DNA from 2 places in the Pseudomonas sp. TMW22091 genome. Region 2 is predicted to be linked to the other one. Evidence: predicted binding sites of a transcription regulator. Region 2 holds the regulator's gene; the other holds the start of a gene.
The links. The regulator LexA, encoded in region 2, represses DNA repair genes until DNA is damaged. The targets are predictions, from matches to a motif close to CTGTNTNNNNANACAG.
Positions count from the first base shown of each region.

Region 1: a site for LexA is predicted at 9,661-9,676, ahead of recN (DNA repair protein RecN). Genes of this name have one in related genera too.

Region 1 is NZ_SCFI01000009.1:147,933-158,769, reverse strand. It holds gene carB (carbamoyl-phosphate synthase large subunit) at 1-3,094, opposite strand, end outside; gene carA (glutamine-hydrolyzing carbamoyl-phosphate synthase small subunit) at 3,207-4,343, opposite strand; gene dapB (4-hydroxy-tetrahydrodipicolinate reductase) at 4,604-5,410, opposite strand; gene dnaJ (molecular chaperone DnaJ) at 5,421-6,545, opposite strand; gene dnaK (molecular chaperone DnaK) at 6,866-8,782, opposite strand; gene grpE (nucleotide exchange factor GrpE) at 8,883-9,449, opposite strand; gene recN (DNA repair protein RecN) at 9,701-10,837, shown strand, end outside.
Region 2 is NZ_SCFI01000004.1:324,281-335,117, forward strand. It holds gene EQV93_RS10445 (DEAD/DEAH box helicase) at 1-2,052, shown strand, start outside; gene EQV93_RS10450 (S-methyl-5'-thioinosine phosphorylase) at 2,134-2,871, opposite strand; gene nagZ (beta-N-acetylhexosaminidase) at 2,885-3,895, opposite strand; gene EQV93_RS10460 (TetR/AcrR family transcriptional regulator) at 4,065-4,772, opposite strand; gene lexA (transcriptional repressor LexA) at 5,034-5,642, shown strand; gene sulA (SOS-induced cell division inhibitor SulA) at 5,655-6,128, shown strand; gene EQV93_RS10475 (hypothetical protein) at 6,207-6,440, opposite strand; gene EQV93_RS10480 (DUF6586 family protein) at 6,559-7,080, opposite strand; gene topA (type I DNA topoisomerase) at 7,287-9,914, opposite strand; gene EQV93_RS10490 (DUF1653 domain-containing protein) at 10,014-10,265, opposite strand; gene fadA (acetyl-CoA C-acyltransferase FadA) at 10,351-10,837, opposite strand, start outside.

The sequences.
Region 1 (10,837 bases), on a different contig from region 2:
CGTTGCGGCGAATGGAGTAAGAGTCAGCAATCGACTGACGACCCTCAGTTGTATTGATGATCAAGCTAACTTCGTCATTCTTGATCATGTCGACAACGTGTGGACGACCTTCGGTCACCTTGTTCACGCGGCGGACTTTAAGGCCGGCAGCCTCGATAAACTTGGCAGTGCCCACCGTCGAAACGATTTCGAAGCCCAGATTGATCAGGTCACGGGCAACACCCGCCACCAAAGGCTTGTCGTCGTCACGCACGCTGATGAACGCAGTTCCGCCTGTTGGCAGCACTTCGCTAGCGCCCATTTGAGCCTTGGCAAATGCTTCACCAAAGGTATCGCCCACGCCCATCACTTCACCGGTGGACTTCATCTCTGGGCCGAGAATCGGGTCAACACCCGGGAATTTGGCGAACGGGAAGACCGCCTCTTTCACACTGTAGAAGTTAGGAATGATTTCTTTGGTGAAACCAATTTCCTTCAGGGTTTTACCAGCCATGACGCGTGCTGCGATCATTGCCAGAGAAACACCGATGCACTTGGATACGAAAGGAACGGTACGCGAGGCACGCGGGTTCACTTCAATGACGTAGATGTCTTCGCCTTGCAGGGCAAGTTGCACGTTCATCAGGCCGACAACGCCCAATTCCAGAGCCATTTTCTTGACCTGTTCGCGCATCTCATTCTGGATGTGCAGCGGCAAAGAGTAAGGCGGCAGCGAGCACGCGGAGTCACCGGAGTGAACACCGGCCTGTTCGATATGCTGCATGATCGCGCCGATGACTACATCCGTGCCGTCGCAGACTGCATCAACGTCCATTTCGATTGCGCAGTTGAGGAAGTGATCCAGCAGCACCGGGCTGTCATTGGACACTTTCACCGCATCACGCAGATAACGCTTGAGCTCTTCTTCTTCGTAAACGATTTCCATCGCACGACCGCCCAACACGTAGGAAGGACGCACCACCAGCGGATAACCGATTTTGGAGGCTGCGCGAATGGCTTCGTCTTCGCTGCGCACTGTCGCGTTTGGCGGCTGACGCAGGTTCAGGCGTTCAACCATCTGCTGGAAACGCTCGCGGTCTTCTGCACGGTCGATAGCATCCGGGCTGGTACCGATGATCGGCACGCCAGCTTCTTCAAGAGCACGAGCCAGTTTCAGCGGGGTTTGGCCGCCGTACTGAACGATCACGCCTTTTGGCTTCTCGACACGAACGATTTCCAGCACGTCTTCCAACGTGACCGACTCAAAGTACAGACGATCCGATGTGTCGTAGTCGGTGGAAACGGTTTCCGGATTGCAGTTGACCATGATGGTCTCGTAACCATCGGCACGCAGCGCCAGAGCGGCGTGAACGCAGCAGTAGTCGAACTCGATACCTTGACCGATACGGTTCGGGCCACCACCCAGAATCATGATCTTGTCACGATCCGAAGGGTTGGATTCGCACTCTTCCTCATAGGTGGAGTACATGTAAGCCGTATCAGTAGCGAACTCGGCCGCGCAGGTGTCAACACGCTTGTAAACCGGGAACACTTCCAGCTTGTGACGATGGCGACGCAGATTTTTCTCGGTCACACCCAGCAGTACAGCCAGACGTGCATCCGAGAAGCCTTTGCGCTTAAGGCGATACATCGCATCGCGATCAATCGAGGACAGCGCCATCGTCTTGATCTTTTCTTCATCCTTGATCAGATCTTCGATCTGTACCAAGAACCAAGGATCGATCATGTTCATGCCAAAGATATCTTCGACAGTCATGCCTGCGCGGAATGCATCAGCCACGTACCAGATACGCTCGGCGCCCGGAACAGTGAGCTCACGCTTGAGCACGGCCATGCTTTCCGGATTGCTCAGGTCGAGCTTTGGATCCAGACCGCTAACGCCCACTTCCAGACCGCGAAGGGCTTTTTGCAGAGATTCCTGGAAGGTCCGGCCGATAGCCATCACTTCACCCACCGACTTCATCTGAGTCGTCAGGCGCGCGTCAGCTTTCGGGAACTTCTCGAAAGCAAAACGTGGCAGTTTGGTCACAACGTAGTCGATGGACGGCTCGAACGAGGCCGGCATCGCACCGCCGGTGATTTCGTTTTGCAACTCATCCAGGGTGTAACCGATGGCCAGCTTGGCAGCGATGCGCGCAATCGGGAAACCGGTGGCTTTGGAAGCCAGCGCTGAAGAACGCGATACACGCGGGTTCATCTCGATCACGACCATACGGCCTGTGTTCGGGCAAATGCCGAACTGAACGTTGGAACCGCCCGTTTCAACGCCAATTTCACGCAGCACCGCCAAAGAGGCGTTCCGCATGATCTGGTATTCCTTGTCCGTCAGGGTTTGCGCTGGCGCAACGGTGATCGAGTCACCTGTATGCACGCCCATCGGATCAAAGTTTTCAATCGAGCAGACGATGATGCAGTTGTCCTTCTTATCGCGGACAACCTCCATCTCGTACTCTTTCCAACCAATCAGCGATTCGTCGATCAACAGCTCTTTGGTGGGCGACAAATCCAGACCGCGGGAACAAATCTCTTCGAACTCTTCACGGTTGTAAGCAATACCGCCACCGGTGCCGCCCATGGTGAAGGAAGGACGAATGATGCATGGAAAGCCCAGCTTTTCGAGAACCGCATTGGCCTCTTCCATGCTGTGCGCGATACCTGAACGCGGGCAATCAAGGCCGATGGACTTCATGGCTTTGTCGAAACGCGAACGGTCCTCAGCCTTGTCGATGGTGTCGGCATTGGCACCGATCATCTCTACGCCAAACTTCTCCAGAACGCCTTCACGCTCCAGATCCAGTGCGCAGTTCAGAGCAGTCTGGCCACCCATGGTTGGCAACAGTGCGTCTGGGCGCTCTTTTTCGATGATCTTGGCAACGGTCTGCCACTTGATCGGCTCGATGTAAGTTGCGTCGGCCATGTCCGGGTCGGTCATGATGGTGGCCGGGTTGGAGTTAACCAGAATGACGCGGTAACCCTCCTCACGCAGAGCCTTGCAGGCCTGGGCGCCGGAGTAGTCGAATTCGCAGGCCTGGCCGATAACGATCGGGCCAGCGCCGAGAATCAAGATGCTTTTAATGTCTGTACGTTTTGGCATGGGTTTGTCACTCAAATCCGCAGGTCAGTCGGCAAGCTGTCAATCAAGATGCTGAAGCGCCCGAGGGGCCACCGAAGCTCGGGGCCACCATCGAACTGCAACGCAGCATTGATCAGCGGCGCTTGGCCATCTCATTGATGAAGCGATCGAACAGCGGTGCTACGTCGTTCGGGCCCGGGCTGGCTTCAGGGTGACCCTGGAAGCTGAAAGCGCTCTTGTCGGTCAGTTCGATACCCTGCAGGGTGCCGTCGAACAGCGACTTGTGAATCGCACGCACATTGGCTGGCAAAGTGGCTTCATCCACCGCAAAACCGTGGTTCTGGCTGGTGATCATCACAACACCGGTGTCCAGATCCTGAACCGGGTGGTTAGCACCATGGTGGCCATGACCCATTTTCACAGTCTTGGCGCCCGAAGCCAGTGCCAGCAGCTGATGGCCCAAGCAAATACCGAACACCGGTATCTCGGTAGTCAGCACTTCCTGAATCGCCTTGATTGCGTAGTCGCAAGGCTCAGGATCACCCGGGCCGTTGGACAGGAACACGCCATCAGGATTCAGCGCCAGTACATCACTGGCAGGCGTCTGAGCCGGAACCACGGTCACGCGGCAGCCGCGCTCAACCAGCATACGCAGGATGTTCCACTTTACGCCGTAGTCGTAAGCCACAACGTGGTAAGGCAACTCGCTGGCTTCGATAGTCGGATGACTGTCGGTCGCCAGGTTCCAGACGCTGGAACGCCACTCGTAGGCTTTATCGGTCGTGACGACTTTCGCCAGGTCCATGCCTTTGAGGCCAGGGAAACCACGTGCAGCGGCAATGGCCGCTTCGTCAGAAATGTTGTCGCCAGCCATGATGCAGCCGTTTTGTGCGCCTTTCTCACGCAGAATGCGTGTCAGGCGACGGGTGTCGATACCGGCGATAGCCACAACATTGTTGGCTTTCAGGTAGTCAGACAACGACATTGTGTTACGCCAGTTGCTGGCAACCAGTGGCAGATCACGGATCACCAAACCTGCGGACCAAACACGATCAGACTCGGCATCTTCCGGTGTAGTACCGGTATTGCCGACATGCGGGTAAGTCAGGGTCACGATTTGCTGAGCGTAGGAAGGATCCGTCAGGATCTCCTGGTAGCCAGTCATTGCGGTGTTAAACACCACCTCACCAACGGTTTGACCGTCGGCACCAATGGCTTCGCCGCGAAAAATGCTGCCATCAGCGAGGGCGAGTATGGCTTGCTTAGTCAAGAAGACCTCCCGTAAATAAAGCCTGAAAGGGCGATCGCAGGTTGTAAAAAAGCGGAGTGACGTATGGACACGTCACCCCGCTTCTTCACTGAATAATTCTGCGCGCTTTTAGTGGACACACTAAAGCTGTAGCTTACAGAAAAAGGCTTTTTTGGTCTACCGCTAAAGAGCCGAAAAGGCTGAGGAATGCGACAGGACATCGCTTAGCGGTTAAAAAACGGGCTATTGATTGCGCAATAGCCCGATATTACAGAGGTATTTCAACGCAGCTCGAGCACATCCTGCATGTCATACAGGCCCGGCTCGCGGCCCTCCAACCATAGCGCAGCGCGAACCGCACCCTTGGCGAACGTCATGCGGCTGGACGCTTTGTGGGTAATCTCAAGGCGCTCACCTTCAGTGGCGAACAGCACCGTGTGATCTCCAACTACATCGCCACCGCGAACCGTCGCAAAACCGATAGTCTCGCGCTCACGTGCGCCGGTATGCCCTTCTCGACCGTAGACCGCAACCTTTTGCAGGTCACGCCCCAACGCATCGGCAATTACCTCACCCATGCGCAGGGCAGTACCGGAAGGCGCATCGATTTTATGACGGTGGTGCGCTTCGATGATTTCAATGTCCGCATCCTCCCCCATCACTCGAGCAGCCATATCCAGCAACTTAAGCGACAAATTTACGCCTACGCTGAAGTTCGCAGCAAAAACGATCGGAATGTCTTTGCCCGCCTCGGCGAGCAATTGCTTTTGCAACGGACTCAACCCTGTCGTACCAATCACCATGGCCTTGCCAGACTGACGGCAAATCTCAAGGTTTTTCAGCATAACGTCAGGAAGCGTGAAGTCGATCAATACATCGAAGTCATCCGCAACCGTCTGCAAATTAGCCGACAGCGCAACACCAAGACGACCCAGGGATACCAATTCACCGGCATCTGCACCGATCAACGAGCTGCCCGGACGAACAATCGCAGCGGTCAGGCCGCACAGCGGCGAACGCTGCTGCACCGCATCAATCAGGGTTTTACCCATGCGCCCGGCAGCACCCATAACAGCTATACGTCGCATGTCCCGCCCCTTATAAGTCGCCGAAGAAGCGCTTCACGCCTTCGAACCAGCCTGTTGCGTTAGGCGAGTGACTGCTGTCACCTTCCAGCGTGGAGCGAAACTCTTCCATCAGCTCACGCTGACGTCGGCTCAACTTCACCGGCGTTTCAACAACCACACGACACATCAGATCACCAGCACCACCACCCCGCACAGGGGCAACGCCCTTGCCGCGAATACGGAACTGTTTACCGCTCTGAGTGCCCTCAGGCACTTTCAACTTGACTCGACCGTCAAGCGTCGGGACTTCAAGCTCTGCACCCAGCGCCGCATCAGCAAAATTGATAGGCACTTCACAGAACAGATGCTTGCCGTCGCGCTGGAAAATCGCGTGCTCACGCACCTCGATAACCACGTACAGATCGCCCGCAGGACCACCCTGTACGCCAGCCTCGCCTTCACCCGACAGACGAATGCGATCGCCGGTATCAACACCCGCAGGCACTTTCACCGAAAGGGTTTTGTACTCTTCTACGCGACCTTCACCACGGCAGCTGTCGCACGGATCAGAAATGATCTTACCCTGACCATGGCAGCGCGGACACGTTTGCTGAACCGCAAAGAAACCCTGCTGCATACGCACCTGGCCAATACCGCCACAGGTCGTACAGGTAACAGGCGAAGAACCCTTCTTGGCGCCAGAACCGTCACACGGCTTGCAATTAACCAGCGTAGGAACACGAATATTGACCGTGGTACCGCGCACAGCCTCTTCCAGGTCCAGCTCAAGCGTATAGCGCAAATCGCTACCACGCTGAGCGCCGCCCCGGGAGCCGCCACGACCACCGCCAAAGAAATCACTGAAGACATCACCAAAGATGTCGGAGAAGTTTTGCCCACCAAACCCAGCACCGCCGCCACCCATTTGCGGGTCGACACCGGCATGCCCGTATTGATCATAGGCAGCACGTTTGCTGGAGTCCGACAGGACTTCGTAAGCTTCGTTCGCTTCTTTGAACAGCTCTTCTGAAGCCTTGTCATCCGGATTACGGTCCGGGTGATGCTTCATTGCCAGACGTCGGTATGCCTTCTTCAACTCCACCTCAGTGGAAGTACGCTCGACACCCAAAATTTCGTAATAATCGCGCTTTGCCATAATTCTTTGCACTCTCAAGGACGTTCGGCAAAACCCTCCCGAGCCTCACCAAACCCGCCAAATCCGATAGAGACCAGACTCGACTCACGTCTTTTTCAACGATATTGGTTTCTGATTAACAGCCAATGCATTGGCTGACAGGAGCGGTTTCGTGCGGGCGGAACATAAAAACCTCCAAGCCCAACCGCCAGCATCCGACCTTGTCGCATGCTGTAAAAATTCCTCTACTCCAGACACGCCAACGCGGGAGCAAGCTCCCGCGCGGCGACATCCTACCAGTCACCGCAAGCGCGCGGTCAACCGGGCGACAAACAAGCTAATTACTTGTTGTCTTTTACTTCTTCAAACTCAGCATCGACAACGTCGTCAGCTTTTTCAGCCGAATCAGCTGGCTTGGCCGCTGCGTCTGCAGGGTTTGCTTGCTCAGCGTACATCTTCTGAGCAACTGGAGCAGACACTTTGGACAGCTCTTCAACCTTGGCTTCGATAGCCGCTTTGTCGTCGCCTTTTACAGCAGCTTCAAGAGCAACCACTGCAGCTTCGATTGCAGCTTTCTCTTCCTCAGTCACCTTGTCACCAGCATCGGCGACCATTTTGCGAGTCGAGTGAACCAGTGCGTCACCCTGGTTACGGGCAGCTGCCAGTTCTTCGAACTTGCGGTCTTCCTCAGCGTTGATCTCGGCGTCGCGAACCATCTGAGCAATTTCTTCCTCGGACAGACCGGAGTTGGCCTTGATCACGATCGACTGAGATTTGCCGGTCGCCTTGTCTTTCGCGCTCACGTTCAAGATACCGTTGGCGTCGATGTCAAAGGTTACTTCGATCTGAGGCACGCCACGTGGAGCTGGTGGAATGTCAGCCAGGTCGAACTTGCCCAACGACTTGTTCTGAGCTGCTTGCTTACGCTCACCTTGCAGCACGTGAATGGTCACAGCGCCCTGGTTGTCGTCAGCGGTCGAGAACACTTGCGATTTCTTGGTAGGAATCGTGGTGTTTTTCTCGATCAGAGCAGTCATGACACCGCCCATGGTTTCGATACCCAGAGTCAGCGGGCTCACGTCCAGCAGCAGAACGTCTTTAACATCACCGGCCAATACCGCGCCCTGGATAGCAGCACCCATTGCAACAGCTTCGTCCGGGTTCACGTCTTTACGTGCTTCTTTACCGAAGAACTCAGTCACCAGTTTTTGAACCAGTGGCATACGAGTCTGACCACCGACCAGAATCACGTCGTTGATTTTCGACACATCGATACCGGCGTCTTTCAACGCGATACGGCAAGGTTCGATGGTGCGTTGAACCAGGTCTTCAACCAGCGATTCCAGCTTGGCGCGCGAAATTTTCACGTTCAAGTGCTTAGGACCAGTGGCATCTGCAGTGATGTAAGGCAGATTCACGTCAGTCGACTGGCTCGAAGACAGTTCGATTTTGGCTTTTTCAGCAGCTTCTTTCAGACGCTGCATGGCCAGCGGATCACCTTTAAGGTTCATGCCGCTTTCTTTCTTGAACTCGTCAACCAGGTAGTCGATCAGACGGATATCGAAGTCTTCACCACCCAGGAACGTGTCACCGTTGGTTGCCAGCACTTCAAACTGATGCTCGCCATCCACTTCGGCAATTTCAATGACCGACACGTCGAAAGTACCGCCACCCAAGTCATAAACGATGACAGTGTGGTCGCCTTTCGCCTTGTCCATACCGTAAGCCAGAGCAGCAGCGGTTGGTTCGTTGATGATGCGTTTTACGTCCAGACCCGCGATACGGCCGGCGTCTTTAGTCGCCTGACGCTGGCTGTCGTTGAAGTAGGCCGGAACGGTAATAACCGCTTCAGTCACTGCCTCGCCGAGGTAATCTTCGGCGGTTTTCTTCATTTTCTTCAGAATTTCAGCCGAGATTTGTGGCGGAGCCATTTTCTGGCCGTTCACTTCAACCCATGCGTCGCCATTGTCAGCCTTGACGATTTTGTAAGGCACCATCTGAATGTCTTTCTGTACAACTTCTTCGTCAAAACGACGACCGATCAAACGCTTCACCGCGTACAGGGTGTTATGCGGATTGGTCACTGCCTGACGCTTGGCCGATTGGCCAACCAGAATTTCGCCATCATTGGCATACGCAACGATCGACGGCGTAGTACGCGCGCCTTCTGCGTTTTCGATAACTTTTGCTTTACCGTTTTCCAGAACCGAAACACACGAGTTAGTGGTCCCGAGGTCAATACCGATAATTTTGCCCATGTTTACTCTCCCTAAATTTGAATTTTTTTGCCGCAGCAGTAATGACCAACTGCGGCACTGCTTAACGCTTGACTTCTAAATGGGGGCCTTGCGGCCGATTTCAAGCCTGCTCGTCAATCGATGGCGAAACCGGCGCTGGCGCCTTGCTGACTACGACCATAGCCGGGCGCAGCAAGCGACCATTGAGCTGATAGCCCTTTTGAAACACCTTGAGCACACTGTTTGGCTCCAGGTCAGCGCTTTCCTGCATGGCCATAGCTTGATGATGCTCGGCATTAAAGGGTTCGCCGTGCGGATCAATCGCTTCCAGCTGATAACGCTTCAGGGTGTCCTGGAACATTTTCAGTGTCAGCTCAATCCCTTCGCGCATTGGGCGAATGTTCTCGTCATCCGGGCTGGACAGCTCAAGACCACGCTCAAGACTGTCAATTACCGGCAAGAGATCGCCAGCAAACTTTTCCAATGCGAATTTGTGTGCTTTCTCGACGTCCTGTTCAGCGCGGCGGCGAACGTTCTGCAGATCAGCAGCAACACGCAAAGCCTGATCATGAGCTGCGGCCAGTTGCTCTTCAAGCGACTGCACGCGAGCGACCAGATCTTCGCCAGCGGCATCGGCGGCCTGATTTGCTTCTTGGTTTTGCGTATCCATAGTCTGTTCGTCTGCCATAGATTTCTCCTTTCAAACTTTGTCCGCGAGCTCGACTCGCGCTTCTGCCAAGGTATATGGGGTCGCAATTTTCAGGTTCAAGAGCCACAACGCACTAACAGTGCGTCTTTGTCCTGCCCCAAATCCCGCAAAAAAATCAAAACGCGCTAAAAATTCAGAAAAACAAAGCAAATCGTACTAACGACAGCCATTGTCAGCACGAAACAAAACACTGTATAAATAACCAGACATTACGTTTTGGAGCAGCTCCTATGCTGGTGCACCTGTCCGTTCATAACTACGCCATCGTTGAACATCTCGATCTTGAACTGGATCGCGGGATGAGTGTAATCACTGGCGAGACCGGTGCAGGAAAATCGATCATGCTTGATGCGCTGGGCCTCACCTTGGGAGACCGAGCCGATAGCGGTGTAGTTCGTCCAGGCGCCGATAAAGCCGACATTCTTGCCACCTTCGACCTCCAAGACATTCCCGAAGCACGTGCCTGGCTCGCTGAGCGCGACCTCGAAACGGATGGCCCGTGCATTTTGCGTCGTGTTATCACGACTGAAGGGCGCTCACGCAGCTACATCAATGGCACGCCCTGCCCACAAGGCGACCTCAAAGCCTTGGGCGAGTTGCTGATTGATATCCACAGCCAGCATGAGCACCAGTCGCTGCTAAAACCGGACACCCACCGTCGCCTGCTGGACGAATACGCGGGTGCCACCGACCTGTCCCGCCAGGTTCAACTGGCTGCACAAAGGTGGCGCCAGGCGCGGCAAGAACTCGAACACCTCTCCAACTCCGGCGATGAACAACGCGCACGTCATCAGTTACTGAGCTACCAGCTTGAAGAGCTCGAAACGCTGTCGCTGGGCGAAAACGAACTGGATGAACTGGAGCAGGAACACAAAAACCTGACCAATGCCGAAACCTTGCTCACGATCTGCCGCCAAGTGGTTGAACAGTGCAGCGAAAACGACTCCGGCAACGTCCTTAATGCATTGACGGTCAGCCTGAACCGACTTTCAAGCATCAACAACAGCTCCGGATCTCTGAGCGAAGCAACCGACCTGCTGGCCAGTGCACAAATACAGGTTGAAGAAGCCGTAGGCGAACTCAACCGATTTCTTGATCACTTTGATGCTGACCCGGGCCGCCTGCAGTACCTGGAAGAACGTCTGGACACCATCTATACACTCGCGCGCAAACATCGTGTACAGCCAAGTGACGTTCCTGCGCTGCAGCAAAGACTGCTGGATGAGCTCGAAAGCCTCAATGCCAACGACGAATCCATCGAACGCCTGACCCACGAGCTGGCAGCCTATACACGCCACTATCAGGAATGTGCACGCGAACTCAGCAGCCTGCGTGCTCAGGCAGCATCGCGCCTGAGCAGTGCCGTA
Region 2 (10,837 bases):
TTCAAAATTGCGACACGCCAGAGCAAAGCACTGCCTGAAAGTGCGGGCGAATTGTTCGAAATGGTCAATGACAGTGCGTGGCTCAACTTCACCCTCAACCATATGGCCGGCTTGCGCGAACAGGGCTGGGAGTTGTTGGTTGATGAAGACTTCGGATTTGATCTCAGCCCCGTCGAAGAATGGTACGCCAACGTCGAAGAAGCGCCGGAACACGACTGGTTTGATCTGGAACTGGGCATCATCGTCAACGGCCAGCGCCTGAGCCTGCTGCCGATCCTGCTCAACCTGATGCGTTCGCACACCGACATTCTCAGCCCCGAAAGACTTGCCAAACGTCGAGATGACGAACTGATTCTGGTGAACATCCCGGCCACGCCCAACAGTAACCACGGCCCCTTGCAAGTGGCCCTGCCATACGGGCGGCTTAAACCCGTGCTGGCCACCCTCGATGAGTTTTACCTGGGCGAACCGGGGGCAACCGCACTGCGCATCAAAAGTGCCGATGCCCCGCGCCTCAATGCACTGGACGCCTTGCCTCTGCGCTGGGAAGGCGGCGAACATATTCGCGGTTTTGCTCAGCGCCTGCGTGACATCAAGGACTTCACCGTCGCAGCCCCTGAAGGCCTCAACGCCACCCTGCGACCCTACCAACTGGAAGGCCTGAGCTGGATGCAGTCATTGCGCCAGCTGGAAGTCGGCGGGATTCTTGCGGATGACATGGGGCTGGGTAAAACCCTGCAAACACTGGCGCATATTCTTACTGAAAAGAACGCCGGGCGACTTGATCGGCCCGCGATGGTGATTATGCCCACCAGCCTGATCCCCAACTGGCTCGACGAAGCGGCGCATTTCACACCGCAGCTCAACGTGCTGGCGCTGTATGGCCCCACCCGCAAAAAGCACTTTGCGAACCTGAACGATTATGACCTCATTCTGACCACCTACGCTTTGCTGCCCAAGGACATCGAGCACCTGGCAAAACTGCCTCTGCACATCCTTATCCTCGACGAAGCGCAGTACATCAAAAATCCCGGCAGCAAAGCCTCACAAGCCGCCTGTGAACTGACCGCGCGCCAACGTCTGTGCCTGAGTGGTACTCCGCTGGAAAACCACTTGGGCGAGCTGTGGTCGCTGTTCCATTTCTTGCTGCCCGGCTGGCTGGGTGACGCGCAAGCCTTCAACCGCAACTACCGGGTGCCCATCGAACGCCACGGCAATGACGAGCGCTTGCAGCACCTCAATGCGCGAATCAAACCCTTTCTGTTGCGACGCACCAAAGAGCAGGTCGCCACCGAACTGCCGCCCAAAACCGAGATTATTCATTGGGTCGAGCTCAACGAAGCCCAGCGCGACGTATACGAAACCATGCGTTTGGCGATGGACAAAAAAGTCCGTGATGAAATCACCCGCAAAGGGCTGGGGCGCAGTCAGATCATCATTCTAGAAGCCCTGCTCAAACTGCGTCAGGTGTGCTGCGATCTGCGACTGGTCAGCGATACACCGCCGAAAAAAGGCAGCACCTCGGGCAAGCTCGACAGCTTGATGGAGATGCTCGACGAACTCTTTGCCGAAGGTCGACGCATCCTGTTGTTTTCACAATTCACCTCAATGCTTCGCCTGATCGAAGCTGAGCTGAAAAAACGCAATATCCGCTACGCCCTGCTCACTGGCCAGACCCGAGACCGGCGCACGCCGGTGAAGGAGTTCCAGAGCGGCACCTTGCAGATCTTTCTGATCAGCCTGAAGGCGGGTGGCGTAGGCTTGAACCTGACCGAGGCCGACACCGTGATCCATTACGACCCGTGGTGGAACCCGGCGGCGGAAAATCAGGCGACCGACCGCGCCTACCGAATCGGCCAGGAAAAACCGGTGTTTGTGTACAAGATGATCGCCCGCGGCACTGTGGAAGAGAAAATCCAGCACTTGCAGCAGGAAAAGTCGGATTTGGCGGCAGGCGTGCTGGACGGACGAGCCGCCGGGGACTGGAAGCTTCACGACGACGACATCGAAGCCCTGTTTGCTCCGCTGCCGCCGAAGGTCGAGAAACGCTGAACCCAGCTGACTTCGTAACCGTTGCAGAGCGGAGCGAGGCTACGTCCAGCGGCGCAGCCATCGCCAATTCAAAAGGTCAAATCAACCCGCCAACACCCGCGCCAGCGTTGCCTTGACCTTGCCCATGCCGTCATGCAACGCCTGCTCTATCTCGGCCATCGTGATGATTGCCGTCGACTTGCCTGCGGCCGGGTTGACCACCAGCGCCAGACACGCGTAGTCCAGCCCCAGCTCACGAGCCAGCGCCGCTTCTGGCATACCGGTCATGCCAACAATGTCGCAGCCATCACGCTCAAGGCGGGCAATTTCCGCCACCGTCTCAAGACGTGGCCCCTGTGTGGCCGCGTAGACGCCGTGACTGCTGTAGGAGCATCCCTCGGCCGCCAGTGCAGCAATCAATTGCTCTCGCAAAGATTCGGTATAGGGGTAGCTGAAATCGATGTGGGTCACCTGCTCCAGATCACCGGCAAAATAGGTGTGCTCACGACCACTGGTGTAGTCAATCAGCTGATGAGGCACGCAAAAATGCCCTGTGCCCATCGCCATATGAATACCGCCCACGGCATTTACCGCCAGAATCGCATCGGCCCCCGCCTGCTTCAACGCCCACAGATTGGCGCGGTAATTGACCTCATGCGGCGGCACGCGATGCGGATGCCCATGACGCGCCAGAAACAGCACCTCGCGCCCGCCAAATTCACCGATATGAATATCCGCAGAGGTCGGGCCATACGGCGTTTCGAGTGCCAGCGAGCGGCTGATGGTCAGGCCTTCAAGCTGAGTCAGCCCAGTACCGCCAATAATTGCGTAAACCGTCATTGAGGCAGATCCCTTAATCAATTAGTTGAGCATCTTTAAGTGCGCCCATTGCCACCTGCCAGCGCGGGTTCTGGCGATAATCGGTGCTGGCCCAGGCTTGGGCCCGCATGCGCGCAATGCGTGGCGATGGCGTAACCTTCAAGCGTTGTGCAGCACTGAGTGCCAGTTCGGCGGCAGCGCGATCGTTGCACACCAAGCCCATGTCGCAGCCTGCCGACAAGGCCGCTTCGATACGACTGGCCGCATCGCCCACGACGTGAGCGCCGGCCATCGACAGATCATCACTGAAAATCACACCGTCAAATTGCAGTTCGCCGCGCAAAATATCCTGTAACCAACGGCGCGAGAAACCGGCGGGCTGGCTGTCAACTTGCGGGTAAATAACATGGGCCGGCATGACCGCCGCCAGTTGCTTGCTCAGACGTGCAAACGGCACGAGATCATGGGCGCGAATGTCTTCAAGGCTGCGTTCGTCCGTCGGGATAGCCACATGCGAGTCGGCTTCTGCCCAGCCATGACCCGGAAAATGCTTGCCTGTAGCCGCCATGCCAGCGTCATTCATGCCGCGAATAAAGGCCCCGGCCAACGTTGCAGCGCGCTCAGGATCCCCCTCGAACGAGCGGCTGCCCACCACTGCACTGCGCTGATAGTCCAGGTCCAGTACCGGCGCAAAGCTCAAGTCCAGCCCCACCGCCAACACTTCAGTGGCCATGATCCAGCCACACTGTTCGGCCAGGTACTCTGCATTCGGGTTGTCCGCAATGGCGCGCATCGCCGGCAGCCTTACAAAACCCTGACGCAAACGTTGTACCCGGCCACCTTCCTGATCCACCGCCAGCAACAGATCCGGGCGCACGGCGCGAATCGACGCACTCAACTCCCGTACCTGACGGGGATGCTCGATGTTGCGCGCAAAAATAATCAGCCCGCCCACTTCAGGCTGGCGCAGCAGTTGCCGGTCTTCGGCCGTCAGCCAAGTACCGGCCACGTCCACCATCAAGGAGCCTTTCAGGGCTGAACTCATGGAAATTCCTTAAATAAAGAGAGCGCTCATTACCTGCCGCGAACGTGCGGACACAGCCATGCGCGCCGCAATCGAGGATTGCAGCGGTACATCAGCAAACGGGAATAAGTCAGGGTTGGGCATGGCGGCTAGCTTAGCGGAACTGAGCTGCCGCGCCCACCCGCACAGGTCAAACCTTAAGGGCAACCTGTGGGGTTTTGGTCCGCGGGCGCATTTGAGCGCTGGCCATTGCCGGGTCAACTACACCGCTTTCGGCGCGCATGCCTGCGGCCAGAAAGGGCACCATAAGGCGCATCACCTGCTCGATGGAGGTATTGATGCCAAAATCGGTTTCCGCAATCGCTCGCAAAGCCTTGATCCCGGACATGCTGAATGCCGCCGCACCAAGCATAAAATGCACGCGCCAAAACAATTCTATGGGTGGGATCTGCGGTGCGGCTTCATTAACCAACAACATATAGCGACGGAACACTTTGCCGTACATGTCTTCCAGGTAACGCCGCAAGTGACCCTGGCTCTGACTGAACGCAAGCCCCAACAAGCGCATGAACATCGACAGGTCATTTCCGCTGCGCGGTTGAATCACCAGCGCCTGCTCTACCAGCATTTCAAGCAGTTCTTCGAGCGAGGGACGCTGCTCAGGCTTGCCCTGACGGCGCTCGAGCTCACGATCCAGATTGGCGCAAAACGGCCCCAGAAAACGCGAAAATACCGCCTGAATCAGCGCCTTCTTGGAACCAAAATGATAATTGACGGCTGCGAGGTTAACCCCGGCCTTGCTGGTAATCAGCCGCAATGAAGTTTCGGCAAAACCTTTTTCCGCGAACAACTGCTCAGCAGCATCAAGGATACGTTCAACGGTTTCCGACTGGGCCATGTTTACTCCGGCTGAAAAACACTTAAAACAGGTGTTTGAAACATACGTTTCAGTTTGTAAAAAGTCAAGGTAACGTGTTCGCTTTACGACTGGTCGGTCTGGCATTTAAACACAGCCATCACTCATCCAGCCTCACACCATAAATGCCTGCACACGCAGCCTATAGGCGACCGTCCAGCGGACTACAGGAAATGGATGATTGCCAATAGGCCTTCACTGTATATAATCCCAGTCACTGTATAAAAAAACAGAGCGATCACCATGTTAAAACTGACGCCACGCCAAGCAGAGATCCTGGCTTTCATCAAGCGATGCCTGGATGACAACGGATACCCGCCCACCCGTGCCGAGATCGCACAGGAACTGGGCTTCAAGTCCCCGAACGCCGCCGAAGAGCACCTCAAGGCATTGGCCCGCAAGGGCGCCATCGAGATGACCCCAGGCGCGTCTCGCGGCATTCGCATCCCGGGCTTTGAGGCCAAGGCCGACGAGTCAACACTGCCCATCATTGGTCGCGTCGCTGCTGGCGCCCCGATCCTGGCCCAGGAACACGTCGAAGAATCCTGCAACATCAACCCGACTTTCTTCCACCCTCGGGCGGACTACCTGCTGCGGGTTCAGGGCATGAGCATGAAAGACGTCGGCATATTTGATGGCGACCTTTTAGCCGTGCATACCTGCCGCGAGGCACGTAATGGTCAGATTGTCGTGGCGCGTATCGACGACGAAGTGACCGTAAAACGCTTCAAACGAGAAGGCAGCAAAGTCTGGCTTATCGCTGAAAACCCCGATTTCGCGCCCATTGAAGTGAATCTCAAAGAGCAGGAACTGGTAATCGAAGGCCTGAGCGTAGGCGTTATACGTCGCTAATTAGGAGGCGCCATGCAGTTCCCGCACACACCGCTGCCTGCACAACTACCCCTGTTCGAAGTGTTCATGGCGCAACCCATGCCCACCACGATCAAAGAAGTGCTTGAAACACCCTGGAGCGCAGAACCTGAAGTATTCAGCGAACTGTCTTTACGCGGTGCCGCCGAGAACTGCCTGAACCTGCTTGCGCCTATGCTGCGCGAACTAAGCGAACAGCAACATGCACGCTGGCTGACCCTGATTGCGCCGCCGCCGAGCCTGACCCAAAGCTGGCTGCGCGATGCGGGCCTCAACCGAGAGCGTATTTTGCTGTTACAACCCAACGGCAATAAAAGCGCGCTACAACTGACCTGCGAAGCCCTTCGACTGGGCCGCAGTCACACCGTAGTGAGCTGGATCAACCCACTGAACAGCGCCGCGCGCCAACAGTTGATCGGCGCAGCACGCACAGGCAACGGGCAAAGTCTGAATATTCGCTTGGGGTAAATAGCCAATACAACCATTAGGTATAGGGCCAATGCAGAACGCATTAGCCTTGCCGTGGTTCAGAGCTGTGCGGAGCGCTTAATGAAGAATGCGTGGCCCTTCATCCTGCACAAGTTCGCCTTCAGCCAAACGGCCGGCCATTTGCACACCTACACTCAGCATGGCTTTCGCCACTTCTACATGCTGCCCCTGAAGAAATGCCTTGGCATCTTCAGAGAAGTCCAGCGTCACCAGAGACCCTTCGTCATCAGCCCGGCGCAGTTCGATACGGCCATCTGGCAATTCGACAATTTCTAGAAAGGACGTTGGCATAAAAAGTTGTTCTCCACGAAAGCGCGAGATTATATCAGTCATCCTTTGACAATTTTCCAGGATATACACAGGAATCATTAGAAAGTGATGACTGACTGTACAGTTTTATGCGCGCCCCTTAGCACTCATTCAGGCCATCACGAAAGCGAATGGCCAACCCCTTCAGGTTTTGTCGCCACTCTTCCAGGGTTTCTTGAGTCAATTGCGGCGACGTCTCCTCTTCAAGATTGACCGCCGCGATCAAGGGCTGAAACACATCAACCTTGATTTTTTTCGGTGCCTGCAACGGCAAATACAACGCAGCATGAGTGGCCACCAATTGTGCCAGCCAGGTCTGAGGCGCTCGCGCCAGCTCTACTAGCTCAGCCAACTCAGGAATCGCCTTTTCATCCAGCATATTCTGAGTGAGCAACAGCTCAACCCGTGGCGCATTGGCTTGAGACAGCCGGTAAAACCCGGCAATTTCATGGCACAGCCCCAACAAAGCGCCGTATAAATGAAAGACAGCCGACTCACGCTCAGCTTGCAGCAATGCCTGTGCATTCATGGCCCGGCCTTCACCCGCCTTCTTCATGGCTTCAAGCGCCAGACCTGCGAAATAGATTTTCTGATTGGTACGGGTATAGAGTTCATGAGCCATGCGGGCGCTCCACAACGAAAGGGGTAAAGGCAGTCATGCAGTCTCAGGGATTACAGGCCATGGGAGCAAGCATTTGCTGATAGCCCTGCGTAGCAGCTGCCGCAGGCTGCGTCCGGTCGCGCAGCAATCGTAAACCCGCAGATCACAAAAAAACCGCGCAAGGCATGCAGCCCTTGCGCGGTTTTTTATTCAGCGGTCAGCTCAGATCAAGCGTCTTTGTCTTTACGCTTGTCTTCGACCTTCCAGCTATTGCCATCGTAGAACGCGCGCCAGCCCGTAGGCTTGCCGTCTACTTCTGTCTGTACGTACTGCTCTTTGGTTTTGCGGCTGTAGCGAATCACTGCGGGACGACCATCAGGGTCTTTCTTCGGCGCTTCACACAGGAAGTGGTACTTGGGATCAATCTCGTCCTTGTGCGGAACAATCTCGATCACCAACGGCGCACGCGTCTCACGGTTTTTCGGGAACTGACTGGCCGCCAGGAACAAGCCAGAGGCACCGTCACGCAAGATATACGTGTCGTTGACCTTCTCGCACTTGAGCTCCGGCATTTTCACCGGGTCCATTTTCGGCGGCGCCGCCTCACCACTCTTCAGCAGTTTGCGGGTGTTTTTACACTCAGGGTTGGTGCAACCAAAGAACTTGCCGAAACGCCCGGTTTTAAGCTGCATCTCGCTTCCGCATTTGTCGCACTCCAGGCTCGGCCCTTCGTACCCCTTGATGCGGTAGTTACCTTCTTCGATTTCGTAGCCTACGCAGTCCGGGTTGTTACCGCAGATATGAAGCTTGTGCTTCTCATCCAGCAAGTAAGCATCCATGGCCGTGCTGCAAATCGGGCAACGGTGCTTACCCAACAACACCAGCGATTCGGACTCGCCTTCGTCATCGGCGGCAATCTCATCGCCCGGCACCAGATTGACGGTGGCCTTGCAGCGCTCTTTGGGCGGCAAGCTGTAGCCCGAGCACCCAAGGAAAACACCCGTCGAGGCCGTACGAATCTGCATGGGACGACCGCATTCCTTGCACGGAATATCGGTCATGACCGGCTGGTTGGCACGCATGCCGCCTTCAGGCGCCGCTGCGACTTCGAGTTTCTTTTTGAAGTCGCCGTAGAACTCGTCCAGTACGTTTTTCCAGTCGCGCTCGCCGTGAGCCACGTCGTCGAGGTTCTCTTCCATACCGGCCGTAAAGCCGTAGTCCATCAGATTAGAGAAGCTTTCAGACAAACGCTCAGTGACGATGTCGCCCATTTTTTCGGAGTAGAAGCGGCGGTTATGCAACGCCACGTAGCCACGGTCCTGAATGGTGCCAATAATCGCGGCATAGGTCGACGGACGACCAATCCCGCGTTTTTCCATCTCTTTCACCAGGCTGGCTTCGGAGTACCGTGCAGGTGGCTTGGTGAAATGCTGGCTCGGATCCAGCTCGATCAGTTTCAGCTTGTCGCCCTGAGCCATGTCAGGCAGAACATCATCGTCGCCCGGCTTGGCAATTTGCGGCATGACACGGGTGTAACCGTCAAATTTGAGGATGCGACCCTTGGCGCGCAGCTCAAAGTCTCCGGCTGCCACGGTGACCGTGGTCGACAGGTATTTGGCCGGCAGCATCTGGCACGCTACGAACTGGCGCCAGATCAGCTCATAAAGGCGCTCAGCGTCGCGCTCCATGCCCGACAGCTTGCTTGGATGCATATTCACATCCGAAGGCCGAATCGCTTCGTGAGCCTCTTGTGCGCCTTCCTTGCTGCTGTATACGTTAGGTGCTGGCGGCAGGTAGTCCGCGCCGAATTCACCTTCAATGTACGAACGCGCCATTTCCAGCGCATCAGCCGAGAGGTTGGTGGAGTCAGTACGCATATACGTGATGTAGCCCGCTTCATACAGACGCTGAGCCATCATCATGGTCTTCTTCACCCCGAAGCCCAGGCGATTACTCGCAGCCTGTTGCAGGGTGGACGTAATAAACGGTGCCGAAGGCTTGCTGCTGGTGGGCTTATCTTCACGCTTGACGATGCTGTAGCTGGAAGCCTTTAGCTTCTCCAGCGCCGCCATGGCTTGGGCTTCATTCAGAGGCTTGAATGCCTCGCCTTTTTCACGGGCGACGTCGAAGCGCACTTTTGCACCCTTGGCGGTGCCGAGGTCTGCATGGATTTCCCAGTATTCTTCAGGGTTGAAGGCGCGGATTTCACGCTCACGCTCAACCACCAGCTTGACCGCCACCGATTGCACACGGCCTGCCGACAGGCCACGGGCGATTTTCGCCCACAGCAGTGGCGACACCATGTAGCCCACTACGCGATCGAGAAAACGACGCGCTTGCTGGGCGTTGACACGGTTGATGTCCAGCTCACCCGGCTTGGAGAAAGCTTCTTGAATCGCCTTCTTGGTGATTTCGTTAAACACCACCCGCTTGTAACGGCTGTCATCACCACCAATGGCTTCGCGCAGGTGCCAGGCAATGGCTTCCCCTTCGCGATCCAAGTCGGTTGCGAGATAGATGGTGTCTGCATCCTTGGCGAGCCGGCGCAGCTCTTCAATCACCTTTTCCTTGCCGGGAAGGATCTCGTACTTGGCTTTCCAGCCGTGTTCGGGATCGACACCCATGCGCGAGATCAGCTGCTTTTGAGCCTTCTCTTTAGGCGACAGGGCTGGCGCTTCGCCGGCCGCGGCCTTACCACGCTTGGCAGCAGGTTCTTTACTGGCGCTAGCCGAACCGCTGGTGGGCAGGTCTCGGATATGGCCGATACTCGACTTCACCACGTACTCGTTGCCCAAGTACTTGTTGATGGTCTTGGCCTTAGCCGGGGATTCCACAATGACCAGCGATTTGCCCATGGATCAGAAAATTCCTGAATTCTAGAAGTGAAAGGCGGTTCGCGCCTGACGCGGCACCGCTATATATAGTGGCTACAAGGTGAGGTCAAGCGCAGGGTGCTACGCGACTGCGTCTTTAGCCTTGGGGAAAATACTCGGTTCTTCCTGAACAAGGGCGAAGCGCGGGACTGTTTTGCCCTCAAACTCCACTGTTTCAAGAAACATGCTCAACGGGCGTACCCAATACCCGAACTCACCATGCAGGGCTTGATAAAAAACGACCTGCTCTTCGGTTTCAGAGTGACGCGCCACATTGAACACCCGGTAATGCGGACCTTTGTAGTGCTGATAGAGCCCAAGTTGTACCGACATATTGCGCCCCCTCAAAGAAAAAAATTTAAAACGCTTAAAAAACAAAACCGGGGCACATGGCCCCGGCTTCCATCAACGCAACGCGTTATACGCGTTCGAAGACGGTGGCAATGCCCTGGCCAAGACCAATGCACATGGTGGACAACCCGAAAGTGCCGCCATTTTGCTTCATTACATTGAGCAAGGTGCCGGAGATACGTGCACCTGAGCATCCAAATGGATGACCCAGAGCGATGGCACCGCCGTGCAGGTTAACCTTCTCATCCATCTTGTCGAGCACTTTCAAATCTTTCAGCACTGGCAGTGCCTGTGCAGCGAAGGCTTCGTTAAGTTCAATGAAGTCGATATCGGCCATATTCAAGCCCGCACGCTTCAATGCTTTTTGCGTAGCCGGTACAGGACCATAGCCCATGATAGCTGGATCCACACCAGCCACCGCCATCGAACGAATCACGGCCAGCGGCTCAAGACCCAGATCTTTAGCACGCTGAGCAGACATCACGATCATGCACGAAGCACCATCGGTAATCTGCGACGAGGTGCCCGCTGTCACGGTGCCGCCCTTGGGGTTG